Regions from separate parts of the Buttiauxella sp. genome, predicted to be linked through region 1. Evidence: riboswitches for the same ligand, from Rfam matches in the RefSeq annotation. Region 1 holds a riboswitch; each other region holds the start of a gene.
What was found. A riboswitch is a leader RNA that binds a small molecule or an ion and turns the genes downstream of it on or off. The one in region 1 is predicted to bind thiamine pyrophosphate.

Region 1 (9,706 bases):
CATTGCTTGTGAAACCAGCCTCAAATTACTGGAGATGGGTAACGGCAAGGTGATGACTGCATGGCATTCAATGCTGGAGTTCCGGCACGGCCCGAAATTGATCATTAATCGTGATGCGACCATCATTGGTTATCTTGCCGCATGTCCTGAAACTCGCCGCTATGACAGCGATATGATGGCTGAACTGACGCGAGAGCGCAGCGCTGCGGCTCAAGTGATTGCAATAGGTCATGATGCTTTGCCCCCTGATGGATCTACACCCGGAGATCGTTATTTTCATTTTAACGCTCCGGAGCTTGCGGATTTTCACGAATCCTGGGCTGCCTTAATCTATGTGGTTTTTGCGCAATTGGCCGGGCTCTATAGTGCTATTGAATTGGGCGTGACTCCCGATACCCCTTCCAGTGATGGTAAAGTGGCGAAGGTCGCCAAAGTTACCGTTTATTAGTCCGAAGGTGGGGCGGCAATGAGAAGGGAAGTTGCCGCCCCAGTCGGGTTCGGAATCCGACAAGGGAGACAATATTCTTCCGAAATCATCGCAGCAACGATGTTTCAAATGCTCTTCGGGATACCCCGTAAACTCTTTTTCCTGGCCTGCAAAATTGCATCGCTAGTGCGAAGTTCTTCCCAGAAAACGATCCCAATCCTTCCAGACAGGTTGTAAGCCAGAACGTGTTAACGCGGCTGCGACTTCCGTCGGTGTTCGTCCGTCATGCGGCGCAAATTGTTCAAGCTCCGGATGGTTATCGGCATAGCCGCCAGGCTGAGTTTTGGAGAATGCGCTGACGTTATTAATGGCGAGCGGAATCATATGGTCACGGAACCACGGGGATTCGCGCGTCGAAAGCGAAAGCTCCACATCATGCGACAGCAGGCGAAAGGCGCATATCACCTGCACGAGTTGGCTTTCCGTCATGATTGATGCGGGTTCAACGCCTCCCGTACACGGCCGCAAACGTGGAAACGAAATCGAATAGCGGCTTTGCCAGTAGTTTTTCTGTAACCACAGCAAGTGTTCAGCCACCATAAAACAGTCTGTGCGCCAACTGTCCGACAATCCAATCAACGCACCAAGGCCGATTTTATCTATCCCGGCACGGCCAAGCCTGTCCGGTGTTTCCAGGCGCCAGAAGAAATCCTGCTTGTTACCGCGTAAATGGTGCCGGGCGTATACCGCCTGATGGTAGGTTTCCTGATAAACCATCACGCCATCCAGCCCAAGCGTTTTCAGCTCGGCATACTCCAGTTCTTCCAGCGGCTGCACTTCCATTTGCAGCGAGCTGAACTTGTCGCGAATCGCCGGGAGATGCTGACGGAAATACTCCATTCCCACTTTGGTCTGGTGCTCCCCGGTCACCAGCAGCAAATGCTCAAAGCCCAATTTGCGAATCGCCTCGCACTCTCGTGCTATTTCTTGCTGATCCAGAGTTTTACGTTTGAGTTTGTTACTCATCGAAAAACCACAGTACGTGCAGTCGTTGGCACACAGATTCGAGAGATAAAGCGGCACGTAAAAACTCACGGTATTGCCAAAGCGCTGGCGAGTTATTTGTTGTGCCTGTTGTGCGAGAGGTTCCAGATAATGGCTGGCTGCAGGAGAAAGCAGGGCCATCAGGTCATCGCGGGTGATTTTGCGCGTGTTCAACGCTCGCTCCACATCCAGCGGCGTTTTGCTGTTGATACGTAACGTGATGTCATCCCAGTCCAGTTCACGCCAGCGATCAGTGAAGGTTTGGGCCATCACGCACCCTCCTGGCTAAACTGCAGGAAATCAGTCAATGGGCTGGACGCTTGAGCCTGCTGGTGGCGAGCCCCCAAACCAGACTGAAACGCGAGTGTTCCGGCTTCAACGGCTAAACGGAATGCCTGCGCCATCTGCACGGGACTGCGCGCCACCGCTATCGCCGTATTGACCAGCACTGCACTAGCCCCCATTTCCAGCGCTTGTGCCGCATGGCTCGGCGCGCCAATTCCCGCATCGACTACCACCGGTACCTGGGCCTGGTCGATAATGATTTCCAAAAACGCCCGGGTCTGTAAGCCCTGATTGGAACCAATGGGCGCACCTAGCGGCATGACCGCCGCACATCCAGCTTCTTCAAGCCGTTTGCACAAAACGGGATCGGCACCGCAATAAGGCAGAACGACAAAGCCCAGTTTGACGAGCTTCTCTGCTGCTTTTAGCGTTTCGATCGGGTCAGGTAACAGATAGCGAGCATCCGGATGGATCTCCAGTTTCAGCCAGTTTGTACCGAGTGCTTCACGCGCCAGTTGCGCGGCAAAAATCGCTTCTTCAGCTGTTTTGGCGCCGGAAGTGTTAGGCAGTAATTGCACACCAGATTCGAGGAGCGGCGTGAGAATAGCATCGTTATGATGACGTAAATCGACACGTTTCATCGCCATGGTTACTAATTGAGAACCCGAGGCGCGAATCGCATCGACCATGATCTCGGGTGAGGCGAATTTTCCCGTGCCCGTGAACAGGCGGGATGAGAAAGTTTTATCAGCAATCTTTAGCATATTAACCCCCGGCAATGGCCTGAAAAAGTAAGATCTGGTCACCCTCATGCAGCAAATGTGCTTCCCATTGTTCACGCGCAACGATGGTGTGATTGATGGCAAGCGCGATCCCTGGTTTTATCAGGCACAGTTGCGTGAGGAGATTGGCCAGCGTCAGGTTATCCGGGCATTCCATCGGTTCATCATTAAACTGAATGCGCATTGTGCCCTCCGCAAACCGGGCAATCTTTGGCCTTTTGCATTGTTAGGGCGCGCCAGCTGTGTTGACGGGCATCAAACAGGCGTAAAGCCCCGGTCGCTGGAGCCATGCCGCTAAGCATTTTTATAGCCTCAAGTGCCTGCAATGTGCCCATCACACCGACCACTGGGCCGATAATCCCAGCGGTCCGGCAGTTACGTTCTGGTTCATGTTCATCAGTCCAGACACAGCGATAACAGCCGTTGTCCCAGGGTGGCGTTAAAACCATGAGTTGCCCGCCAAATCCTACCGCGCTGGCGGAAATGAGCGGTTTGCTTTGGGTGACGCAAGCCGCGTTTACGGCCTGGCGCGTCGCCATGTTGTCACTGCAATCGAGAACCAGATCGGCGTTGTTGACCGCCCGACCCAGCAATTCCCCTTCAAGACGTTCACTGATGATTCGCAGATCGATATCAGGATTGAGTTGCTGAAGATGGCGCTGGGCAGCCCGCGACTTAGGCTGGTCGAGATCATGTGAGGTAAACAAAATCTGGCGTTGTAAGTTACTGATATGCACATTGTCATCGTCTGCAAGAATCAATGTGCCAACGCCAGCCGCAGCCAGATACAGCGCCGCCGGGGAACCTAAGCCACCGAGTCCGACTATCAACACTTTACTGGCGAGTAGCTTTTGCTGCCCTTCGAGTGCGATATCTTCGAGCAGCAACTGGCGGCTGTAACGCATGAAATCGTTATCATTCATCGCCAGCCCCCACCAGTGACAATAACTGAGCGGTGGCGGCTCGCCAGTCTGCGGCTTGCGTAATCGCACTAACCACGGCAACACTTCCAACGCCGGTTGCGAGCACCGCAGGAACGCGTTCAAGGCTAATCCCGCCAATCGCTACGGTGGGGTAATCGCCCAGCGTTTTGATGTGTTTCGCAAGCTGGGTTAGCCCTTGCGGGGAAGAGGGCATCTGTTTGGTATTCGTGGGAAATACATGGCCAAGAGCGATGTAGGAAGGATGCGCCCCGAGGGCGCGGTCCATTTCCATGTTGTCATGCGTGGAGAGCCCGAGGCGCAAACCCGCATCGCGTATGGCATCCAGATTTGCTACATCCATATCTTCCTGACCCAAATGCACGCCGTAAGCGCGGTGCTTTATCGCAAGCTTCCAGTAATCATTGATAAACAAGCGTGCTTCATATCGCCGGCCAATGGCGATGGCTGCTGCAATGTCAGCTTCGACCTTTTCATCATGCTTGTCTTTGATGCGTAGCTGAATGGTTCGCACACCCGCTTCGACCAGGCGTTCAATCCACTCGACGCTATCAACTACCGGATACAAGCCCAGCCGTTGTGGAACGGGGGGAAATGCTGATGGGTTCATCACACTTCCTCCTGGCGCAGGTAAATTTCGCCACCTTTGGCGCGGAACGACTGGGACATATCCTCCATACCGACTTCAATGGCTTGTCTGGCGGCGAAATCGCGCACTTCCTGGGAGATTTTCATTGAGCAGAATTTTGGCCCACACATTGAGCAGAAGTGCGCGACTTTGCCGGATTCCTGCGGCAGAGTTTCATCGTGATAAGCGCGAGCAGTGAAGGGATCGAGCGCCAGGTTAAACTGATCTTCCCAACGGAATTCGAAGCGCGCTTTTGACATGGCGTTATCGCGGATCTGCGCACCAGGATGGCCTTTAGCAAGGTCTGCGGCATGGGCCGCAATTTTGTAAGTAATCAGCCCTTGCTTAACATCTTCTTTGTTCGGCAGACCGAGATGCTCTTTCGGCGTGACGTAACACAGCATCGCGCAGCCAAACCAGCCGATCATTGCCGCGCCAATACCTGAAGTGAAGTGGTCGTAACCCGGTGCAATATCGGTCGTGAGTGGCCCAAGTGTATAAAATGGCGCTTCGTGGCAATGCTCGAGCTCTTCGGTCATGTTGCGGCGAATCATCTGCATCGGCACATGCCCAGGCCCTTCGATCATCACCTGGACATCATACTCCCAGGCAATTTTGGTCAGTTCACCCAGCGTATGCAGCTCGGAGAATTGTGCTTCATCGTTAGCATCCTGAATCGAACCCGGGCGCAGGCCATCGCCTAAAGAGAGTGAAACGTCGTAAGCCGCGCAGATTTCGCAGATTTCGCGGAAATGCTCATACAGGAAATTTTCCTGATGATGTGACAGGCACCATTTCGCCATAATCGAGCCGCCGCGCGAGACAATTCCCGTGAGGCGTTTCGCCGTCATCGGAACATAGCGCAGCAACACGCCGGCGTGAATGGTGAAGTAGTCCACGCCTTGCTCGGCTTGCTCCAGCAGAGTGTCGCGGAACATTTCCCAGGTCAGGTCTTCGGCGATGCCGTTTACTTTTTCCAGCGCCTGGTAGATTGGCACGGTTCCAATCGGTACCGGGCTGTTACGTAAAATCCATTCGCGGGTTTCGTGGATATAACGGCCCGTGGAAAGGTCCATGACCGTGTCCGCGCCCCAGCGCGTTGACCAGACCAGTTTTTCTACCTCTTCTTCGATGGAAGAGGTGACCGCCGAGTTACCTATATTGGCGTTCACTTTGACCAGGAAATTACGCCCGATAATCATCGGTTCGGATTCCGGGTGATTAATGTTAGCCGGGATAATCGCGCGTCCTGCCGCGACTTCGTCACGTACAAATTCAGCAGTGATATTTTCTGGCAGGCGAGCCCCGAAACCCTGACCCGGATGCTGGTGGCGTAACACTTCATCACGGATCCGCTCGCGTCCCATATTTTCACGAATCGCGATGAACTCCATTTCCGGCGTCACTATCCCTTTACGTGCGTAATGCAGTTGGGTGACGACTTTCCCGCTTTTTGCGCGTCGTGGCGTGAGCTGTGTTTCAAAGCGCAATTCATCCAGGCCATCATCGGCCAGACGCTCTTTGGTGTATGCCGAGCTGCGATCGGTCAGGATTTCACAGTCATCACGCTCTGTTATCCAGGTGGCGCGCAGGGGGGAAAGCCCACGCAGCACGTCGATGCTGATAGCCGGATCGCCATAAGCGCCAGAGGTGTCATAAACGGGGATGGCATCGTTAGGCGTGAATTGTGGATTTTCTTTACTGGGGCCGGTCGCGGTCGGGCTCAACTGAATTTCACGCATGGGTACGCGAATATCATCGCGAGAGCCGGTGAGATAAATACGTTGAGAATTGGGAAAAGCGGTGCCTTCCAGCGTATTGATAAAATGCTGGGCTGCGGCGCGTTGCTCGCGGCGGTTGAGTTTTTTTTCAGTAGTAGACATAGCTCATTCCAGTCGTAATCAGGAAGTGGCTTGTCAGAACAACGGAGGAGTAATGAATGTGGACCGCCCGCGCACGGGTGAACCCAAAAGCAGAATTACTCTTGTTCCCTTCGCAGGTATTAGCCTGATCAGGTTCCGCGGATCCCGAATTAACGGTCTCAGCCGGTGCTTGCGCACTCGGCACTCCGACAAGAAGATTTCCTGCATCCTTCACGCCCCAGCGGCATGGGTGCCAGGCTGAGATCTGAATTATTCAGGAAAGATGTAACCTACTCGTTAACAGCGCAGAACTCAAGCGGGGCGTGCAAGGTTGCCTGTATCGTTAGCACTGTCATTTAAATCGTGGTCGTACGCCAACTGAATGAGTTTATCTTCCAGTGAAAAACGTGATTCCAGCGCTTCACCGATGCCAGATAACGCATTCTGGAACTCAATATAGTTATCATGATCGATAGCGCTTTCGAGATGCGTATCGTAAAAATCCATGATCTGCTGGGTGTTGGCTTCCAGCTGTGGGTAAAGATGAGTGGCAGCTAAAAGTGGGCTGCTGCCTTCCATTTCACTGATAATACGTTCATAAATATTGAAATGGCCTGCAGACAGATAATCCACCAGGTTGTGGCAAAAATTATCCAACGCCTTTTCATTGAGCGCAGTATGGGATTCCTTGTTAGGCTTGATCCCAACCATATTGTAATAAGCCACCAATAATTGTTTGCGGGCAAGGAGCCATTGGTCGATTAACTCATTACTACCACCAACGCGCTCAGTCAGATTCTCTAACTGGTTAAGCATGATTGACTCCGTGAGTTATATACTCGTCATACTTCTGACTGCAGCCAACGGCCCTGCAACTCGGAATATGTAGAGTGAAAATGTAACGCAAACGTACCCAAAATTGTTAAGACCATTTGTTTATACCAGCGAACTCGGGGATGTGCACCAGGTTATGGAACGTGTGATTCAAAAGTTAGATCAGGGCTGGTTTATCGTCAGTCATGAACAAAAACTGTGGTTGCCAAAAGGTGAGCTTCCTCACGGAGTGGCTCAAGATTTCCAGCTCGATGGCGCCGTGGGGATGCCCATTGGTGAGTGGGAAAATGAACCGGTATGGCTTGTGCGACAAAATCGCCGGGCAGATATGGGTTCCGTGCGCCAGGTGATCGACCAGGATGTGGGATTGTTCCAGCTTGCCGGTCGCGGTGTGCAGTTGGCTGAGTTCTATCGTTCGCACAAATTCTGCGGCTACTGCGGGCATGAAATGTATGTCAGCAATTCCGAATGGGCGATGCTGTGTAACCATTGCCGTGAACGCTATTATCCCCAAATTTCACCGTGCATCATTGTGGCGATCCGCCGCGATGACCATATCCTGCTTGCCCAACACACACGCCATCGCGGTGGCATTTATACCGTACTGGCCGGGTTTGTCGAAGTCGGGGAAACCCTCGAACAAGCCGTGGCGCGTGAAGTGATGGAAGAGAGCAGTATTCGCGTGAAAAATTTGCGCTATGTGACTTCGCAGCCCTGGCCGTTCCCGCAATCTCTGATGACCGCATTCATGGCGGAATATCACAGTGGCGAGATACAAATCGACCCGAAAGAGTTACTCGATGCGGGTTGGTATCGCTACGACCAATTACCGTTACTGCCGCCACCAGGCACCGTAGCGCGCCGTTTGATTGAAGATACCGTCGCCCTGTGTCGTGCAGAGTATGAGTGATAAACTGGCGGAATGAATTTAGAGTTACAGCCAAAGGAAATTTAACATGACTGAACTGAAGAACGACCGTTACCTGCGGGCGCTGCAACGCCAGCCTGTAGATACCACGCCAGTATGGATGATGAGGCAGGCAGGTCGTTACTTGCCAGAATACAAAGCGACCCGTGCGCAGGCCGGTGATTTTATGTCACTGTGCAAGAATGCGGAGTTGGCTTGTGAAGTGACTCTACAACCGCTGCGTCGTTATCCGCTGGATGCGGCAATCCTCTTCTCCGACATTCTTACCGTGCCCGATGCCATGGGTCTGGGTCTTTACTTTGAAGCTGGCGAAGGCCCACGTTTTCGCTCGCCTGTCACCTGCCGCGCCGATGTTGAAAAGCTGCCTATTCCTGACCCGGAAGATGAACTGGGATATGTGATGAATGCGGTGCGCACCATTCGCCGTGAGCTGAAAGGCGAAGTACCGTTGATTGGTTTTACTGGCAGCCCGTGGACGCTGGCGACTTACATGATCGAGGGTGGCAGTAGCAAAGCGTTTACTGTTATCAAAAAGATGATGTATGCCGATCCTCAAGCGCTGCATCTGCTGCTCGATAAGCTGGCTCAAAGCGTCACGCTGTACCTGAATGCGCAAATCAAAGCGGGCGCGCAATCGGTCATGATTTTCGATACCTGGGGCGGCGTGCTGACCGGGCGTGACTATCAGCAGTTCTCGCTCTACTACATGCATAAAATTATTGATGGCCTGCTGCGAGAAAACGAAGGCCGTCGTGTTCCGGTGACTCTGTTTACCAAAGGCGGCGGGCAGTGGCTTGAAGCGATGGCTGAAACCGGCTGTGATGCGCTGGGACTTGACTGGACAACCGACATTGCCGACGCGCGTCGTCGTGTAGGCCATAAAGTCGCACTCCAGGGCAATATGGATCCATCAATGCTTTATGCGGCTCCTGCACGAATCGAAGAGGAAGTTGCATCGATTCTGGCCGGATTTGGCAAAGGCGAAGGTCATGTCTTTAACCTTGGCCACGGGATTCACCAGGATGTTCCGCCAGAACATGCCGGTGCGTTTGTGGAAGCGGTGCATCGTTTGTCGAAACCGTATCACCAATAACCTTCAGGAGAGGGAATGGATCTCGCAAGCCTACGTGAACAACAGATCGAATTGGCTTCACAGGTGTGTCGTGACGATCGCTTTGATCAAAACCCTCCCCGGTTAATCGCCGGGGCTGACGTTGGCTTTGAGCAGGGCGGTGATGTTACACGTGCCGCCATCGTGCTGTTGGCATATCCTTCCCTCGAGCTGGTTGAGTATCAGGTGGCGCGTGTTGCGACCACCATGCCTTATATCCCAGGATTCCTGTCCTTTCGTGAATATCCCGCGCTGTTAGCCGCATGGCAATTGTTGTCGCAAAAACCTGATTTGTTGTTCGTGGATGGGCATGGCATTTCGCATCCACGACGTTTAGGTGTGGCCAGCCATTTTGGCTTGCTGGTGGACGTGCCAACCATTGGCGTCGCCAAAAAACGGTTGTGTGGACGATTCGACCCTTTGCCTGAAGAACCCGGCGCATGCCATCTGCTGATTGATAAAGGGGAAATCCTTGCAACGGTGCTGCGCAGCAAGAAGCGCTGCAATCCGCTATTTATCTCTACAGGTCATCGTGTGAGCCGGGAGAGTGCGTTGCTATGGGTCAATCGCTGTCTGAGGGGCTATCGTTTACCAGAGCCGACTCGCTGGGCTGATGCCGTGGCTTCGGGGCGTCCGGCTTTCACTCGGTGGCAAGCAATTCAGGGGTGATTAAGGTAAACTGCCGCTAATATTCCGTCTTTGAGACATCGCTATGTTACAAAACCCAATCCATCTGCGTCTTGAGAAACTGGAAAGCTGGCAGCATGTCACTTTCATGGCTTCTTTATGCGAACGTATGTACCCGAATTACGCCATGTTCTGCCAGCAGACTGAATTTGGTGATCCTCAACTGTATCGCCGTAT
Region 2 (9,706 bases), on a different contig from region 1:
ATCAGTGCATTCACGTCGCCGTCGCTGACCGCATTCACCACTTGAACCAGGTCGCCCACCGCGTAGGTATTTACAGCAAAACCAAACTTCATCTGCGCTGCGACTTTATCGCCGTCAGTCACCGCAACTTCACGCATATTGTCGCCGAAACGAACCACTTTGAGTTGACGGGTATCTTGTTTAGAGACCGCCTGGCGCATCCAGGAACCAATGCGTTGGTGCGCTTGCGGATCTTGCCAGTGACCCGTGACGACGGTGTGTTGCTGACGCATACGCGCGCCGATGAAACCGAACTCACGGCCGCCGTGAGCGGTCTGGTTCAGGTTCATAAAGTCCATATCAATGCTGCCCCATGGGATTTGCGCATTGAACTGAGTGTGGAATTGCAGCAGTGGCTTGGTCAGAATACTCAGGCCGTTGATCCACATTTTTGCTGGCGAGAAGGTATGAAGCCACACCACCAGACCGGCGCATTTATCGTTGTAACTGGCATCACGGCAGATAGCGGTGATTTCGTCAGGTGTTGTACCCAAAGGTTTCAGCACCAGTTTGCAGGGCAGTTTGGCTTCTTTATTCAGTGCATTGACCACTTGTTCGGCATGCTGATTCACCTGACGCAACGTTTCCGCACCGTAGAGATGCTGGCTGCCAATTACAAACCACACTTCATATTGTTCAAAAATGTTCATCGTTATGTCCTTAATGGGTCACAGTGACCTGGGCTGCAGAAGTCACCGCAGCGGGGGCCGAAGGGAGATAATGTTTTTCTGCGCTAACAGCCCACTGCTGATAACGGCGGTAAAGTTGTTCAAAACGTTCGGCGCGTTGAGGATCAGGTTGCAGCGTGTTTTCGATTTGGCTGGCCATCGCCAGTTGCGCTCGGGAAATATCCGGGTAAACGCCTGCGGCAACGGCGGCAAAAATGGCGGCACCTAATGCGCAACACTGATCAGAGGCCACGATTTGTAACGGGCGATTGAGCACGTCACAGCACACCTGCATGATCACCGGCGATTTACGGGCGATCCCACCCAGCGCCATCACGTTGATGACGGGGATCCCTTGTTCGGTAAAGCACTCCATAATCGCGCGGGCACCAAAGGCTGTGGCGGCAATCAATCCTCCGAATAGCGCAGGTGCATCGGTTGCCAGGTTCAAATCCGTAATCACGCCTTTCAGACGCTGATTGGCATTCGGCGTACGACGTCCATTAAACCAGTCGAGCACCACCGGAAGATGTTCAAGCGTTGGGTTTTTCGCCCACGCTTCAGTGAGTGCCGGGAGCAGTTGTTTTTTACTGGTATTAATTTGTTCGCGTAATTCAGGATGTTGCTGCGCCAGTTGTTCCAGCGGCCATCCCAGTACGCGTCCAAACCAGGCATAGATATCGCCAAACGCAGACTGCCCAGCTTCGAGGCCGATAAAATCAGGTACGACGCTGCCATCGACTTGCCCACAAATCCCTTTCACGGCACGGTCGCCAACGGTGGGTTTATCAGCGATTAAGATGTCGCAGGTGGAGGTGCCGATGACTTTCACTAACGTGTTGGGTTGTGCGCCAGCCCCAACTGCACCCATGTGGCAGTCAAACGCACCACCGGAAATCACCACACTTTGAGGCAGGCCCAGACGCTCAGACCATTCGGCGGAAAGATTTCCCACCGGAATATCCGCAGTCCAGGTTTCGGTGAACATCGGGTAATCCAGGCTCTGGTTGATAACCGGATCTAATTCGTCGAAGAAACTGGCAGGAGGCAGGCCACCCCAGCTTTCGTGCCACAAAGATTTATGCCCGGCGCTACAGCGGCCACGGCGAATATCTTGCGGACGAGTGGTGCCTGAAAGCAGCGCGGGAACCCAGTCGCACAATTCAATCCATGACACCGCAGCCTCAGCCACTTTATGGTCAGCGCGAGTCACGTGCAGAATTTTCGCCCAGAACCATTCGCTGGAATAAATACCGCCAATGAAACGTGAGTAATCATTATTGCCGGGCTGATGGCACAAGCGGGTAATCGCCTCGGCTTCTTCAACCGCAGTATGATCTTTCCACAGCACAAACATGGCGTTGGGGTTGTCGGCAAACTCTGGCTTCAGAGCCAACACGTTGCCTTCAGCATCAATAGGAGCGGGAGTGGAGCCGGTGCTGTCAACGCCAATGCCACACACTCGGGCGCGTTGCTCAGCAGTCAGTTCGGCGAGAACGGTTTTTACTGCCCGTTCCATGGACTCAATGTAGTCACGAGGATGGTGGCGAAACTGATTGTTAGCGGCGTCGCAGTAGCGATTATCCTGCCAGCGGGGATACCACTCCACGCTAGTCGCAAGTTCTGCTCCATTTTCGCAATCTACTGCCAGCGCACGAACAGAATCACTACCAAAATCGAGGCCCAGCGCGATCGACATTTTTATACTCCCTGACCTGGTTATCTATGAAAATGACATTAGTTTTTATGCAGAAAAACCGTCAGGTCGTATTCGCTGTAGTTATGGAGAAATGTGCTGTGACGTTGAGAAGTGTGACGCCCCGCAAATAATCGATGTGGACATATCTGCTACTTTTATAAACACTTTGGTTATCGTCATAAAACCCTGTCGACGACGAATGAAAAGCATACGGCCAGATAAATTGCGGCTTTATGATATAAATCGGGCTGTTTATTGTTCAGGCAGCAGAGTGCTGGTGTGAAACTACAGGGATATGGACAAATTGTTCCTGTTCTCCCATTTAAAAAGCGAGCTTGATGATGCCTGAAATGCAAAATGACCCCTTGTTGCCGGGGTACTCTTTTAACGCGCATTTAGTCGCAGGATTAACGCCGATTGAAGCCGAAGGCCCGTTGGATTTTTTCATCGACAGGCCATTGGGCATGAAAGGTTACATCCTGAATTTAACGGTGCGTGGTGAAGGCGTTATCAATAACCAGGGGAAAAATTACATCTGCCGTCCAGGTGACATTCTGCTGTTTCCACCCGGTGAAGTGCATCATTACGGTCGTTCGCCGGAAAGCAATGAGTGGTATCACCAGTGGGTCTACTTTCGCCCTCGGGCTTACTGGCAGGAGTGGTTAAACTGGGATCCTATCTTTGCGCACACCGGGTTTTTCCGCCCGGATGACGCGCACCAGCAAAGTTTTTCTCAACTATTTGGTCAGATTATTGAGGCCGGGCAGGCGGAAGGGCGCTATGCCGAACTTCTGGCGATCAATCTGTTAGAGCAGCTTTTGTTGCGGCGCATGGAGGTCTTGAGTGCTTCGCTTAATCCCCCGCTCGATAACCGTGTACGTGATGCCTGTCAGTACATCAGCGACCATCTGGCCGACCATCATTTTGATATTGCCAGCGTCGCGCAGCACGTCTGTCTGTCACCGTCACGCTTGTCGCATCTGTTCCGCCAGCAGCTGGGGGTCAGCGTATTGAGCTGGCGTGAGGACCAGCGCATCCTTCAGGCCAAACTATTGTTGAGCACCACCCGCATGCCGATTGCCAGTGTTGGGCGCAATGTCGGTTTTGAAGATCAGCTCTATTTCTCGCGTGTATTTAAGAAATGTACCGGTGCCAGTCCGAGTGAGTTTCGTGCAGGCTGCGAATAACCGCTATCCTTACTGAATGGCTTACGGTGTTAAACGGGTTTTGTAGGGTGGATAAGCGTAAGCGTCATCCACCATTTGCGCCCATGATGCCGTGGCCCTACATATTCATACAAATCATGGCTTGACGCTTCATTCCACACTCAGGAGAATCGCCCACTCGTTTCTCGACGGATGCTTTATGGAAGCTTTGCTGGAACACTTTATAACTCAGTCAGTAGTGTATTCGCTTTTTGCGGTGATGCTGGTGGCGTTCCTCGAATCACTGGCGTTGGTCGGGCTTATCCTTCCTGGCACCGTCATGATGGCAGGGCTTGGCGCGCTGATTGGTGGTGGTCAGGTCGATTTTTATCACGCCTGGGCGGCGGGGATTGTCGGTTGCTTGCTGGGCGACTGGATTTCGTTCTGGCTGGGGGGGCGTTTCAAAGGGCCTCTGCATCGCTGGTCGTTTATGAAAAAGAACAAAGCGTTGCTGGATAAAACCGAACATGCACTGCATCAGCACAGCATGTTTACTATCCTGGTTGGCCGCTTTGTTGGCCCGACGCGCCCGCTGGTGCCGATGGTCGCGGGCATGTTAGACCTGCCCGTGTCGAAATTTATCATTCCTAACATTATTGGCTGCATTTTCTGGCCACCGGTCTATTTTTTACCGGGGATTTTGGCTGGTGCAGCGATAGACATTCCTGCGGATATGCAGAGCAGCAGCTTTAAGTGGCTCTTACTGCTGGTGGCGCTGATTATCTGGCTGGCGGCATGGTTGTGCTGGCGCTGGTGGCGTAGTGGCAAATCAGGCCACGACCGTTTAACCCAGTATTTGCCTCGCGCTCGCTTGCACTGGTTAGCGCCTGGCATGGCGGTACTGGCAGTGGGATGCTTTGTAGCGATTCAGATGCACCCGTTAATGCCGATTTACCGCGATATTTTGTGGAAAGTCCTCAACGCCCACCACTAATTCCTGACGCCAATCCCCAACAGTGCTGATGCACTGGCTTCTCCGCTTAATAAGATAGCCGTGTCGCCATCCCAGGCGATACGGCCATCGACCACCACAAGGCTTCGCGGTGCAATTCGAGCCGCATCTTCAATGCTATGTGACACCATCAGCAGCGTCAGTTGCTGCTGGCCGCATAGCGTATCAAGCAGTTGCAGCATTTCCTGGCGCAGTGCCGGGTCGAGTGCGGAGAACGGTTCATCAAGCAGCAAAATAGGCTGTTCACGCACCAGACAACGGGCGAGGGCGACGCGCTGACGCTGGCCGCCGGAGAGCTGTGACGGGAGTCGGTCGAGCAAATCGCTAATTGCCATTTGGCTGGCGATGGTGCCCAGGCGTGCTTGTTGCGCGGCAGTGAGTTTCAGCCCGGGATTTAACCCGAGGCCAATGTTCTGGCGCACCGTCAGATGCGTGAAAAGATTGTTTTCCTGGAAGAGCATCGAAACCGGGCGTTGCGCCGGAGCGGTTCGGGTATGCTCCTCGCCATGCAGCAGAATCTGCCCACTGGCGGGCGTCAGAAAACCCGCAATCAAACTGAGCAGCGTACTTTTCCCCGCCCCGCTAGGCCCCAGCACAGCAACACGTTCTCCGGCGTTCAACTGCAGCGAAAAACGCATCGGTAAATGGTGATAGAGCCAGGTGACATCAGTTAGCGTTAGCATTCCCTTCATCCTTCAAGTTGCAGGTGTGTTTGCTGCTTTCATTCATCCAGGTCACATAGCTTTCTAAGTTCCCAGTCTTCATTCACTTGCCGCCTTCCTGCAACCCGAATCATTTTGGGAATAGCGTCCCGGAAGTTTTTCAATCAATGTGAATAAAGCAAAGCACAGTATCAGCAGGATAAGCGCCGTGACGGCTCCATCCTGGCTGCGGTAAGAACCAATTTGTTGATAGAGATAAAACGGCAGCGTGCGGAAATCTTCATTGCCAAACAAGGCCACGACGCCGAAATCGCCAATCGATAATACACAAGCAAACGCCAGCGCCTGAGCCAGTGGGCGCTTGAGCGCACGCAACTCGATATATCGCAGGCGATTTATGCCACTGATATTCAATGACTGGCACAGCCGGGTATAGCGTTCAGCAACATCCAGCATCGGGTTTTCCAGCACTTTTAGCGCGTAAGGAATGGCCATTAACGCATTGGTGAATATCACTATGCCATCGGCTGTTTGCGGTAAGCCCACGGTGTTGTTGAGTAGCAGGAAAAAGCCGGTCGCCAGCACGATGCCCGGCATCGCCAGAATCAACATACCGCTGAGTTCCAGCGCCTGGCCTGCAAAGGCACGGTTACGCAGGCGCAATTCCCGCGAACTCCACAGCAACATTACTGTGATGACCACGCAGATAAGTCCGGCACCCACGGCGATCCTTAGCGAGGTGAATAACGCCTGCCACAGTATTGGTTGTGACAACACAGTGCTAAAGCCACTGTTGATGCCATCAATAATGACGGCCAACAACGGTGGCAATAACAGCAACAGAGCGAGGGTGATTAGCCCCCCGTCGCACAGCTTTCGGCGCAGGTTATCTTGCGGATCGCGCCAGCCTTGCATCTGGCTGATGCCTACCGGAATCGCTTTGCTAAGCCGTTGACTTAACAGCACCAGTCCCAAACAACAGACCATCTGCACCATGGCAAGCAGGGCAGCACGAGCGGGATCGTAGTCGTAGCTCAGCGCCTGGAAGATAGCCAGTTCGATAGTGGTCGCTTGTGGCCCGCCGCCCAGCGAAAGCACAGTGGCAAAGCTTGCGAAACAGAGCATAAATATCAGCGCGGCGGCTGGGAGAATCTGGCGGCGAAGCCAGGGCCATTCCACAAAGCGGAAGAAATTCCAGCCCTGCATTCCCAGTTGTGCGGCAACCTGGCGTTGTTCGCTGGGGATATTTTCCAGTGCCTGAAGCAGCAGGCGTGTCGCCATCGGCATGTTGAAAAAAACATGGGCTAACAGGATGCCTTTTAATCCGTATGGCGAAAATGCCCATTCAACGCCAAGCCATGCGCTCAGGTTGGCAAGCCAGCCTTCCCGACCATAAACCGTCAGAATCCCGAATACTGCCACCAGAACGGGCAAAACCAGGGTCATCGCGCACAGGCGTAACAGCGCAAGGCGTCCGGGGAAGCGGCGTCGATAAAGCGCGCGTGCCAGAAAAATGGCCGGGAACACGGAAAGCGCTGCGGAGAGAAACGCCTGCCAGAATGAGAAACGCAGCACATGCCACAAATAGCTATCCTGCACCAGAGCGCGGATATCCGTTTGCGGCGCGTTAAACCACAGCGCTATAAAAGCCGCCAGGGCTACTGCCACCACCAGTGTGGCGGCACATAACCCTGGAATCAGCCAGCCGGGAATTAGCGGCTGACGGCGCGTTGCCATTCACTAATCCAGTTGGCGCGTTGTTTAGCCACTTCTTGCGCGCTGTACTCCAGCGTGTTCTGCGGTTTTACCAGGCCGTTAAAGCCCTCAGGCAATTTCACATCCGTCACCGGATACATCCAGTTTCCTGTCGCAACGGTATTCTGGAAGCCTGGCGAGGTGATGAATGTCATGAATTTTTCAGCCAGTTCTGGCTGTTTGCTCGACGCCAAACGCCCGGCAACTTCCACCTGCAAATAATGGCCTTCGCTAAAATTAGCCGCCGCGTAGTTATCTTTTTTCTCTTCGATGATGTGATAAGCCGGAGAGGTGGTGTAGCTCATCACCAAATCGCCTTCACCTTTCAGGAACAGACCATAGGCTTCGCTCCAGCCCTTGGTCACGGTGACCGTTTTCTTCGCCAGCTTTTGCCACGCGTCAGGTGCTTTGTCGCCATACACCTTCTGCATCCACAGCAATAAACCTAGCCCTGGTGTGCTGGTGCGCGGATCCTGATAAATCACTTTCCATTTTTGGTCACTTTCCACCAGTTCTTTCAGGCTTTTCGGCGGGTTTTTCAGCTTGTTTTTATCGTAGACGAAAGCGAAGTAACCATAATCGAACGGGACAAACGTATCGTTACTCCAGCCGCCAGGGATCTTCAAAGCAGTGGTGTCTGTCTTGCTCGGGGCAAATAATTTGGTCTGCTCAGCGGCAGCCAGCAGGTTGTTATCCAGTCCCAGAACCACGTCGGCTTTGCTGTTTTTACCTTCCATACGCAGGCGGTTGAGCAGCGAAACGCCGTCTTCGAGTGCGACAAATTTCAGCTCGCAGTTACAGTCAGCTTCAAAGGCTTTTTTCACCGCAGGACCCGGGCCCCAGTCGGCAGCAAAAGAGTCGTAGGTATAAACAGTCAGCAGGGGTTTGGCAAAAACAGGGGCGGCGATAAGGGCCAGTAACGGCAATAATTTTTTGAACACTTTGCACCTCTTGGAATTAGGGGTGGCAAAGGATTTTGAGAATGGAGCCTCAAATCCCTTCGCCGGCGTTATCCGGATCAGGTTCGACGGGTATTATCTCAGCCAGACTTTCGTCTTAGCACCCCGTTGAGAACGCGAGCATTGTAGTGATTCTGTGAATGAATCGAAAGTATTAAGGTTCCGGCGGTGCAAACCATGCCGATTTAAAGTCGAACCAGCCCAACGTGTTCATCCTCACGCCGCGCATACTGCGTTGCCCTTCAATGCGTAACCAATGGTGAATTAATGGCAAAATATCATTATTTTCGACACGACTCTGGCACCATTCAGGCAGAGAAAGCTCGCCCTTATGCCATTGACTGGTATCGGTTTCCCAGTCAATGGCGATGCATTTTTGAATCAAAGGCACTTCATAAAGATGTGAATAGAGTGAAAACTCTAACGGCAAAGTGAAGTTTGCGCTGTTAAGCCAGATGTCACTTTCAGCTTCACCCTGATGCCACTCCTCATAACTGACTTCTTGCACCACCAGTTCAACATCCACGCGTGCCAGCAGTTCTTCCATGACTTTACTGATAACCCGATGCTCAACGTGATCGCGATAAAATGTCAGCGTCACGGACTCAAGCCCGGCAGGTTTTTCAAGCACGGGCTGTGGGCGCGCGTGGTGCCAGCGTGGTAGCAGTCCGTAAGCCGGGAACCAGTATTGCTGATTTTGCGCCCCAGCGCTGTAAAGCAGATGGATCGGTGCCAGGATATGGCTTAGCCAGCGGCGCACTTCTGTGTTGCTGCCAAGCTTTGAGCGGCTATCAAACAAAATATAGTAGCAGCCCTCTTCCAGACGGCTTTCAACGGCTTTCTCGCTGTCAGGCATTCCTGATAATTGCACCGCACAACTGACCTCTTCGCCAATTTCAGGCAGCACCCAGAAATTCACCTCGTCAATCAATGCCCGATAACCAAAGTAATCATCGTAGGCCTGAATTTTTAGCTGATTGTTATTATTGCGTACTACCGAATACGGGCCGGTGCCGACAGGCTGGCGAGCAAAATGGGTTAAGGTTTGCCATTCGCGCGGCAGGATCATTGCGTTGACGCTGCCCAACAACCACGGTAGCCAGTTGTCGGGTTGTGAGAGCGTGATATCCAGTGTCCAGGCCGTAGGCGAAGTGATCTCCGTGATATGCGAATACAGCGGCAAGGTGCTGATACGTTGCAGGGAAGTCGTCACATCCAACATATCTAATTCACGGCCATGGTGAAAATGAATGCCGGGACGAAGATAAAAGCGCCAGTGTAATGGGGATATTTGTTGCCAGTGGTGGGCGATATCCGCTTCCAGTTCCCCATTTTCCTCATTTATCCGGATAAGTCCGCTGAAGATTTGCCGGGCAATATGGGTTTCAGAACGACGTAAAGCTGAGCCTGGTAACAGGTTTAGCAGCGGGCGATAGTAGAGAACCCGCAGAATATGTCGTCCCTGGCGGAAGCTACGACCCAGGTGAGAAATCAGCATTTGCCGTACGGCCGCTTTATCGCCAACGATCTGCACCAGTTGATCAATTCTGTCCTGTTCGAGCAGATCTTCTGCACGCTGCTGCTGGAGTGCCAGGCCGGTATATAAGAATTCTAGCTGCGAACGCTTGCCACGCCCGACCTCCGCTTTCCAGCACAACCAGCCCTTTTCCTGCATCGAACTCAGTAGCGTCCGCATATGGCGACGTGAGCAATTCAACAAATCAGCCAAATCATTTAACGTCGTTTCCTGTGGTTTGCCATCGAAGT
Region 3 (9,706 bases), on a different contig from region 1:
TGAATATCGCGCTGACCCTTTCACGCCTCGGTATCGCCTCGAAAAATGCGCTGCCGATTGGCCAGGGAACCTGGGCGGATATCATTCGTGCAAGCCTTGATAAACAAGGCATTCATAGCGAAATCCACACTGACTGCGGCGATAACGGCTGGTGTCTGGCGTTGGTTGAGCCGGATGGTGAACGAACGTTTATGTCGTTCCGTGGCGTCGAGCATCAGTGGAATCAACAGTGGCTGGACAAACTACAGCTCGCATCTGGCACCCTGCTTTCGCTTTCGGGTTATCAACTGGCTGGCCCGTGCGCGGAGATGTTAGTGAGCTGGCTCGAATCGCTTACTGATGTCACCGCATTTATCGACTTCGGCCCTCGCATTGCCGATATTCCTGCCCCACTGTTGGCACGAATTATGGCCTGTAAACCGATTGTCTCGCTTAACCGCCAGGAAGCCGCCATTGCCGCCGAATGGTTGAAGGTGGCAGGCGACGACATTGAAGGTGTTTGTCGTACCTGGCTTGAACGTTATGACGCCCCGCTGATTGTGCGGCTCGATAAACAAGGCGCGTGGTATGGCTCACATGCGGCCATTGGGCTTGCTGAACCGTTCCCGGCAATCGTCGTCGATACCATCGGTGCGGGGGATAGCCATGCGGGCGGCACTCTTGCAGGTCTGGCTGCGGGATGGAGCCTGGCAGATGCGGTCTGTCTGGGAAATGCGGTGGCGTCTTATGTTGTGAGTCATCGTGGCGGCGACTGTGCGCCGCACTTGCAACAACTCAGTAAAACGCTACTCCTCACAAATAAAAACGTATAGATCGCTGCGGCAGTAGCTGATGCTGTATTCGATAGGCCGGTTTTGCGGATCAAAGGCGACTTGTTTAATAACCAGAACCGGCACTGGCGTTTCCAGTTTGATGTGCGACTGGAATTCGCTATCCGGCATTCTGGCACTCACACGGCTGCGGGTACGCTGTGGAATAATGTTCTGGCTGCGGAAATAGTCATACAATGAAACCCCGATGTCATCCGCATCGGCGATCAACTCCGCAGGAACGTACGACTCCTCTACAGATACCGCATCTTCATCAACGTAACGAATACGTTTGAGCAAGAACACATCGCTTTCCGCCGCCACATCCAGTTGTTCTGCCACTTCCGGCGAGCACTTCACCACCCGTTTATTGACCCACAGTGTGTTCGGTTTTTTACCGCGCAAAACCACCTGTTGAGAAAAACCGCGCGCCTCTTTGAGCGAATACTCAAAGGTGGTGTTAATCTGCGTCCCGTAACCCCGCGAACGTGTCACCACCCCATCATCTTCCAGCGTCTGCATCGCTTTGCGTACCGTGATGCGCGAAACACCGGTCAACTGGCTGAGATCACGCTCCCCCGGCAGAATATTGCCCTGCGGCAAAATACCGCTGCGCACAGCCGACTTCACCGTTTCGGCGAATTTCAAATACAACGGCATGTTATCGGCCTGCGAAAACCGCTGGATAAGCTGTTCAATAAGCTGAGTGTGAACCTGTTCCATTCGCGTAAGTGTCCGGAAGATTGGGTGAAAATGCAGTATAACCCAATGGTCTTTTAATGGTATTACCACCATTCGTGAAAATGATGTACCGGCCCGATCCCCGTCCCCACTTCCAGCGAATCCGCCTGTTCTAAAGCCTGCGATAACCAGCTTTTTGCCGCACTGATGGTTTGCGGCCAGTTGTTAAAGCGCGGATAAAGTGCGGCGAGTGCCGCAGATAATGTGCAGCCTGTTCCGTGAGTGTGACGGGTTTGCACACGCGGTGCGGTAAAACGCTGCGAGCCTTCGCGGGTAAATAACCAGTCAGGGCTTTCAGCATCATCAAGATGACCGCCTTTCATCAGCACCGCCTGGCAGCCCATGCCTAATAACGCATCGCCCTGCTGTTTCATTTCATGTTCATTGCGCGCATGAGGCACATCCAGCAGAGCGGCGGCTTCCGGCAGGTTCGGCGTAATCAGTGCCACTTGCGGTAAAAGCTTACGTCGCAGGCTGTCAACCGCCGAGGGTGCAAGCAAGGGATCGCCACTTTTCGCCAGCATCACCGTGTCGAGCACCACATTTTGCACGTGATAAAACGCCAGCCGCTCCGCCACTGCTTCAACAATATCTGTTTCAGCCAACATGCCGATTTTGATGGTATCAATGCGCACATCACTTAGTACTGAATCCAGTTGAGCCGCCACAAACTCGGGCTCGATGCGATAAACCGACTGCACGCCGCGAGTGTTTTGCGCCACCAGCGCGGTGATCACGCTGGTGCCATACGCCCCCAATGCGGAGAAAGTTTTCAGGTCCGCCTGGATACCCGCGCCACCGCTCGGGTCGGTCCCGGCAATGGTCAGGGCATTAATACGTTTTAAGCCTTTCATGCCAGCGCCTCCGCATTCAGCCCGTAAAGCGCGTCGAGAAATGCCGGGATAAAACTCCCGGGACCACGGCTTTCGGATATGGCCTGCTGACCGGCAAGCTTCATAAACTGGCAGGCCGCAGCAACGTTATCCAGCGGCGAACCAGGCAATGAACAACAGGCGGCAACCACAGCGGATAGTGCACAACCGGTACCGACCACCCGCGTCATCAAAACGCCACCGCCCGCCACGCTCCAGCTATTTTCTCCGTCGGTGATGTAGTCGCGCTCACCGGTTACCGCGACTATCGCGCCAGTGCGTTGCGCCAGCATCTGCGCCGCAGGGAGTGCGCAAAGCGCATCGTCGGTGCTATCCACGCCGCGCCCACCGGAATGGCCGCCCGCCAGCGCCAGGATTTCCGACGCATTCCCGCGAATGGCCGCCGGTTTTAGGGCCAGCACCTGGCTTGCGAATTGAGTACGGAACGCCAGGCCGCCGACAGCAACCGGATCCAGCACCCAGGGAGTGGAAGATTCATTTGCCGCATCAATGGCCGCAAGCATGGCGTGACTGCGCTCGCGGGTCAGTGTGCCGATATTGATCAGCAGCGCATGGGCTACAGGGCTGAATTGCGCGGCTTCTTGCGCTTCAATCACCATGGCCGGAGCCGCACCGATGGCAAGCAAAACATTGGCGGTAAAACTCTGCACCACATCGTTAGTCATGCAGTGAACAAGAGGGGAAGTGCGGCGAATTTGCCGTAAAATCGACGCGGCGGTATGGCCGGGTAGCAGGTCAGGTTGCATCATAAAGCTCCTGTCCGGCGTGAAGAAGGGATACCGGACAGGCATCTGACTTCCCTACGCTGGCATTATCCAGATCAGGTGGTACGGGTTTTTCTCAGCCTTCACAAAGAAGGGCACCCCGAGTCATTTAATTCAAAATCAAAAACTTGCGATTAACAATGCGTTAATCGCTGTTCAGCGATAATGCCAGCGGGAAGTCAAAGACACAACCCCATAAAAACACAATGTGTCCCAGCTTTCGGCATAGGGTACAAACATTCAGCAGTCCCGTGTCATCATGAGACTTCACCCTGGCGACAGCAGCGGCGCGTTATCTAAACCAGGGATCGCTTGCAATATCATTTCAGAACTTGCCCATGATAAATATGGGGGTCGGGCTGCTTAATGTGTCAGAGGTAATATTATTAAAAAAGTCACCTCCGAGTTTTGGAGAGGAAATGGAATTATGGAGAACGGCAATCAATATTTGTATGTAACCGCGCAAGGATTATAAGCCCCAAGATCTGACTAAAATAATATCCGTTCTCTCGTTGACGCATATTTAGGCCGTGGGTTTACGAATCAACGGGGGATAATTCTGTCAATATTTATTGGAAGTCGGAGATTTTCCAAATAGAAAAAGAGGTATTTAAAATAGAAATGAACAGTTAGTAAAAAGGGGCCAGTAACGGGTCCCCCCTTTTCAATGACCTCTGTTGTGAATTTCAACAAGTTTTTCAGCTACAGCCATTTGTTGCTCCGAAAATGACGCACCTCGCGCTTCCATAGCCCCCGCATATCGCATTAGGTTTTTCTGTAACTCCTCATGCAACATAAGCTGGGAAGACATAATGATCGGTACGCCTTCTCGCTCGGCTAACTTCTCGACTCCATAGATAAATTCAGAAATCTTGTCTCGATTGCCCATCCATGAAGGAAGCCGTCCTCCCCCTGAGGTAACGTCTCTTGATGACCGGAGCTTATCAGCGTGATGCATTCTTGTTTTGGCCTTCATGTATCCTTGAAAAACGAGGAAAGCAATATATGCAACGATTGACAAGCCTGCTGTAGGCCAGGCAAGAACTAAAGCCGCAATAAAAAGAATAGCCGCCATGTAGATTACCCCGGTGACGAAAGAATATTAAAAATAAGAATGAAACGGGGGCCAGTGGAATCCCCTACTTCTTTAATTATCTACAAATAAGACTCTGACCTACATACGTACAGGACGTGCCGTCTGACCCGATTACATTGTTCCCCACCCGATTATAAATCGTGGATCCCGATGAACCATACGACTGAACCTGCGGGGCGGTGTAGGACTGGCTCTGCTGTAGTATCTGCTGCCCTGAATTCTGGAATGATTGTCCGGTTTGCTGTAGCTGCTGATTTAATTGTGCCATCTGCATCTGCTGATTCATTTGCTGCATCTGGTACATCTGAATGTCACCTTGTGTCATCGCATCTCGGTAGCCAGTTTCAACATAATCATCATCCATGCACATGATTCTTGCGTAATCAATTTGCCTGAAATGTTTACAGGAATCATCCCCAGCCATGTAATAGTTACCGTTGAAATAGTTAGGTGCCGCCGTTCTTGCACATCCCGATAAAAAACAGACAGCAAGACAAAGCACGCATTTTTTTAACATGGACAACCTCAAAATAAGAACATTCTTAGACAAGGTAATAATCCAGACTATGTAAGAAAAAGTAAATAAGAACCGATCTATGAATATTAGTAGGGTCGAATGCCTGATTTACGAGAATACCAGCCAATAAACGCTTTGATGGGTGCATCCATCGATCAACATGCAGCAGAGCTAACTCGGTGCTCCCCACACGGCATCGAGATCAAGGTATTGACCGGGTATCAGTTGCGCCAACTTTTGGCATGGCTTGAGGTGTTGAGATAAGGCGTAAGAAAAAAGCGCTGTAAACCGCTGGTGTTTCTGAGCGGCGATAAATTTGAGTGGCGTTACACGAACAACGCAACATAAACAGACTAACCCTGGTTGGATTCCGGAGAATTACGGGTATCCTTAGCCGGTTGTCCTCAATTTCATTTTTTTCGAAATACCGGAATTATTTCTCTATGCGTATGATGCGTAACCCTTTAAGAGTGCCGCTGCTGTTGATGGCATTGTTGTCTTGCTTGTTGATGACCCCTTTCCTGTCTCAGGCAGATGAAGCCACCGGGCAATCTGCTACAGAAACGCCTGTTAAGGTTAACGCCAGCACTGCTCTGCCGGCTCTGCAAAAGCAGCTGGATTCTCTTAAACAGCGAGTCTCTGCTGCAAAAGCGGATAAACAGTTCACCGCCCTTAATGACGACGCGCAAAAGCTGGCTGCCGAAGCGGATAAGCTCGCCGTGGCGCTGGCTCCGCAGCTTGCGCAGGTTCAGGGGCAACTGGATGTGCTTGGGCCTGCACCGGCACCGGGTACGCTGACGGAAACACCGCAGGTTGTCAGTCAGCGCAAGCAATTGAACAACAGCAAAACCTTGCTCACGACGCAAATCGAGCAATCGAAAGCCATTGCCGTGGGCGCACAAAACCTCTCATCACAAATTTCCGGGCTGCGTCGTGACGCGCTGAAAACACAAATCGCACTTAACACCGGCAGTATTCTGGGCGCGGATTTTTGGTCGCCGGTATTTGATCCAAGCGATAAAGATGCGGTGCGTTTTGATGAATTCGGAACACAAGTTAGCGATGCCTGGCACCAGGCATGGAGCGACGACTGGCGCGTAGGAAGCGCCATTTATCTGCTGCTGGCGTTAGGGATTGGGCTTTTTGGCCGTCGCGCACTGGACAAACCATTGAACTGGGTGTTGCCACGCTGGTTGCCGCAAGGGCGTTTTCGTCGCAGTTTCCTCGCCTGCTTTACCACGTTAAGCACCACGCTGACGCTGGGTATCAGCATGCAGTTGTTGTGTTACACCTTTACCCGACTGCCTGACACCTCGCAGTGGGTGATGGAGTTTGCTGAACAGTTAGTGGAGTTGACCTATTTCTCAGCGGTGATAGCCGGTATGGGTATCGCGTTACTATCGAATAGCCATCCGTCCTGGCGCCTGCCGGGTATTGCCGATCCACTGGCGAAAACGCTGTCTTCGTTCCCGATTTTGTTAGCAACCTTCATCTTTATCTTTGGCATCATCGAACAGCTGAATGCGCTGGTCGGTGCGAGTATTGCCGCTACGCTTTTCGGCAACGGTCTGGCGGCTTTGCTGGTCGCGCTCAACTGCCTGATAGCGCCAATTCGGGTGAACAGGATCCGTCGTAAAATGAGTGCCGAGGGCGAGCAAACCGAGGCTCGCTCAACAGTTGCTGGTCTAATTCATCTGGTTATCAGCCTTACGGCATTCGTTATCCTGCTGGCTTTGCTGATTGGTTACATTCCGCTGGCGCGCTTCGTCACTTTCGAATTGCTGTGGATTGGCCTGGTGGTTTGCAGCCTGTATCTGCTGATTCATTTCGTGGTGGATTTGTGTGAAGCGGTCTTCTCCCCTTCCACTCAGACCGGGAAAATCCTCAAGAGCACGCTGAGCCTCAATGACCGCCATCTTTCCCTTGCCGCGACATTGTTCTCCGCTTTAGGGAAAACCAGCCTGTTGATTATGGCAGCCGTTGCGCTGCTGAATGGTACCTTCGGCACCACAACGCCGATGGAATTGCTGATCAAAATCGCCGAGATGTGGGGCGGAAAAGGCCTCGAGGGGATGAATATTATCCCTGCTCACGCGGTTAATGCGGTGCTGTGTCTGGTTGTCGGCTGGTATGTATTGCGTTCCACACGCCGTTGGCTGGACAACGATTTCCTGCCAAAAACCAATATGGACCGCGGCCTGCGCGCCTCACTGGTAACGCTATTTACCAACGTCGGCTATGTACTGATTATCATGCTGACATTGTCGATGCTCGGCATTGAATGGAACAAACTGGCGTGGATCGTCAGCGCCTTGTCGGTGGGCATCGGTTTTGGTCTACAGGAGATTGTGAAGAACTTTATCTCCGGGCTGATTCTGTTAACCGAGCGCCCGGTGAAAGTGGGCGATTTGGTGAGTATCAGTGGTGTTGAAGGTGATATTCGCCGCATTAATGTGCGCGCAACGGAAATCCAGTTAGGCGACAAATCTACGGTCATTGTGCCCAATTCACAGCTTATCTCGCAGAACGTACGTAACGCCACGATGGGCAATGCACAAGGTGTGGCGACCATCGCCCTGACTTTCCCGCTCGATATCGACCCTGAGCAAGTGCGCAATTTGCTGCTCGACGCCTATAACTTGCATGAATCTATTCTGGAAAACCCGCCACCGTCCGTCAGCTTTAAAGAGCTGGGGCCAACCGGGATTGTGCTGAGTGTGACCGGCTACGTAAACAGCCCGCGCATGGTCAGTTCGACCCGCAGTGATCTGCTCTATGAGATCCTTAAAATGCTGCGTGCGGCGGAAATAAGCCTCAGCCAGACACAAACAATGGTGCTGGAACAACCTGCGGCGAAGGTTGTTAGCGAAACATAATCGACAAAGCCACTGGTGCGCCTCGTGCCAGTGGCCCTTCAAATGAAGGTTTCAAACCCCGCCCGGCTACCAATCATTCTTTTTAAGAATACTTACCGAAAACACATTCATCAATTTGATTTATATCAACAACGGCGAACCCTCGCGGCAGCATTATTTCGCCACAAAATGACATTCAAACTCTTAAACTTTCCCGATGGGCAATAATTAAGAGATGCTAATAAATAAGAGAGTTAATGATGAATAAGTTAAACGTGGTAGTTGCAGCAATGTTGGGTGGATTGGTGTTATCGCCTGCGGCAATGGCACTGGATTTAGCCAACGGTAGCTGGAAAGGTGCAGGTGAGCCAGTGAACGTAGTGGTCAACAAAAACGCGGTAACCATCAATGGTAAAAAAGCGACCCGAACCATTAATAACCCTGATTTTGCCGAGTGGAAAGGCGCAGGTTACACCCTGAGTTTCACCCGCAGCGGTAATGAAACCACTGGCGAATGGGCTGCATCGCGTAAGCATGGCGCATTGCAACAAGCCAGCAGCACCAGCGTGACAAGTGCGAAGAAACTCGAGAAAAAAGATCTGATGGGCCTGTCCACCAGCGCAGTAGAAGCGAAGCTGAAAGCCGCTGGCTGGAAAGAGGTTTATCCGTATACCGAATACACACTTAACGGCCAGCGCGTAAAGATTCAATATCGCGCGGATTATTCTAACTCTGTCGTTTTCCAGTAATTAAAAAGGCCGGTCTGAATGACCGGCCTTCGTTTCTGCTATATAACCCCAAAAGACTATTTCAGCTTCAGGCTTTGCCCATACTTCCATAAAATAAAACCTGTCTGATAATTATTATGTGACGTCTGTATATTGATATCGTAGGAGTAGCCTGTTTCATAATTGAAGTCAGAAAGTCCTAAAATACATTCACCTGATTTTAAATCGATACTGATGACTGGGGAATAAAATTGCTTCTCATAACTCATCTTTTCATCACCTGCTTTCATAATTGAAACTCTGAGAAGTTTCTCCTGCGCAACTAAATTTTCTTTTTTAATAAATACACAAACTTTATCATTCACAACCACAGCGTCTGCTTGAGCGTACTTTGGGGATCTATCACCCATAGGGCAACCGGCTAATAATATTGATATTAAAATAACAGCTATATTTTTCATTTTGGAAACCCTCGCAAACGTACCATCATGCCATGTTGGTACTGATAAACATGAGCCATTTCATGAACAAAAAAAATGCTGACTTGCTGGCCTTTCTAATGAATAATCATCACTGTATTCTTTGTCACGAAAGTACATCTCTCCATTTGGAGTCATACCGTAATTATTGCCCTGCAATGAAAAGGGTAGATAACTTTCTTTATGAACCCAGACCCGGTAATAAGCAATAGTGTTACCAAAAACACGTCTTGCCAATCTTAGTTCCCCATCAGATAACCGTCTTAGACGCCCTTCACTACCTCTGTCTTTGTTGAATTTCATCTGCATCATCCTTTATACATAAGCCACCGATATTATTTATCCATAGACGATGCATATATTTCACAAACAACCATATAAACTTTACATGCATACTAAATATGGAAACCCATCAAATAGAGCACCAAAATGATGAGCAATCAATTTAAATGACAATTTTCGGGGTTTAGATTCGGACAGAGGATAATAAATAGAGGGGGAGGTATTATTGTCGTTATGCAGAGAGTGCTTAAATACTCACTCTCTGCATTTGAAGGATTATTATCAGGACAACAATTCAATCGGCTCGTCATTACCGCGAGCGCGCCACAGTACAAACCAGCGTTGAATCGACGCCACCATAATCACCAGCCCCAGTGCGACCATCACAATCGAAATCGTACCGTTGAAGATGTTGAAGCCTTTGGCTGCGCTATTGAAGTAGACGTTTTTCACCATCCAGTACGCTGCATAGTTTACCGTCACGTACAGATACGCCAGCGGGACCAGGCAGGTCAGTGCGTACCAGCGCTTTTCCGACATAC

Region 2: linked by a shared signal. The riboswitch ahead of thiB (thiamine ABC transporter substrate binding subunit) and the one ahead of thiC (phosphomethylpyrimidine synthase ThiC) in region 1 are both predicted to bind thiamine pyrophosphate.
Region 3: linked by a shared signal. The riboswitch ahead of thiM (hydroxyethylthiazole kinase) and the one ahead of thiC (phosphomethylpyrimidine synthase ThiC) in region 1 are both predicted to bind thiamine pyrophosphate.

The regions. Positions count from the first base shown of each region.
Region 1 is NZ_JBAVHX010000030.1:4,850-14,555, reverse strand. It holds gene WBL83_RS18185 (SIS domain-containing protein) at 1-448, shown strand, start outside; gene thiH (2-iminoacetate synthase ThiH) at 611-1,741, opposite strand; gene thiG (thiazole synthase) at 1,741-2,520, opposite strand; gene thiS (sulfur carrier protein ThiS) at 2,522-2,722, opposite strand; gene WBL83_RS18165 (HesA/MoeB/ThiF family protein) at 2,706-3,461, opposite strand; gene thiE (thiamine phosphate synthase) at 3,454-4,089, opposite strand; gene thiC (phosphomethylpyrimidine synthase ThiC) at 4,089-5,990, opposite strand; TPP riboswitch at 6,079-6,188, opposite strand; gene rsd (sigma D regulator) at 6,282-6,785, opposite strand; gene nudC (NAD(+) diphosphatase) at 6,940-7,713, shown strand; gene hemE (uroporphyrinogen decarboxylase) at 7,760-8,824, shown strand; gene nfi (deoxyribonuclease V) at 8,840-9,511, shown strand; gene WBL83_RS18130 (YjaG family protein) at 9,555-9,706, shown strand, end outside.
Region 2 is NZ_JBAVHX010000008.1:18,588-28,293, forward strand. It holds gene araA (L-arabinose isomerase) at 1-689, opposite strand, end outside; gene araB (ribulokinase) at 700-2,406, opposite strand; gene araC (arabinose operon transcriptional regulator AraC) at 2,748-3,593, shown strand; gene WBL83_RS05495 (DedA family protein) at 3,772-4,545, shown strand; gene thiQ (thiamine ABC transporter ATP-binding protein ThiQ) at 4,542-5,246, opposite strand; gene thiP (thiamine/thiamine pyrophosphate ABC transporter permease ThiP) at 5,325-6,962, opposite strand; gene thiB (thiamine ABC transporter substrate binding subunit) at 6,938-7,921, opposite strand; TPP riboswitch at 7,958-8,057, opposite strand; gene sgrR (HTH-type transcriptional regulator SgrR) at 8,094-9,706, opposite strand, start outside.
Region 3 is NZ_JBAVHX010000022.1:144,245-153,950, reverse strand. It holds gene WBL83_RS15315 (PfkB family carbohydrate kinase) at 1-812, shown strand, start outside; gene WBL83_RS15310 (GntR family transcriptional regulator) at 786-1,532, opposite strand; gene thiD (bifunctional hydroxymethylpyrimidine kinase/phosphomethylpyrimidine kinase) at 1,595-2,404, opposite strand; gene thiM (hydroxyethylthiazole kinase) at 2,401-3,189, opposite strand; TPP riboswitch at 3,224-3,320, opposite strand; gene WBL83_RS15295 (hypothetical protein) at 3,872-4,282, opposite strand; gene WBL83_RS15290 (hypothetical protein) at 4,359-4,853, opposite strand; gene WBL83_RS15285 (DUF3772 domain-containing protein) at 5,273-7,696, shown strand; gene WBL83_RS15280 (hypothetical protein) at 7,933-8,424, shown strand; gene WBL83_RS15275 (putative T6SS immunity periplasmic lipoprotein) at 8,481-8,864, opposite strand; gene WBL83_RS15270 (hypothetical protein) at 8,925-9,185, opposite strand; gene WBL83_RS15265 (carbon starvation CstA family protein) at 9,447-9,706, opposite strand, start outside.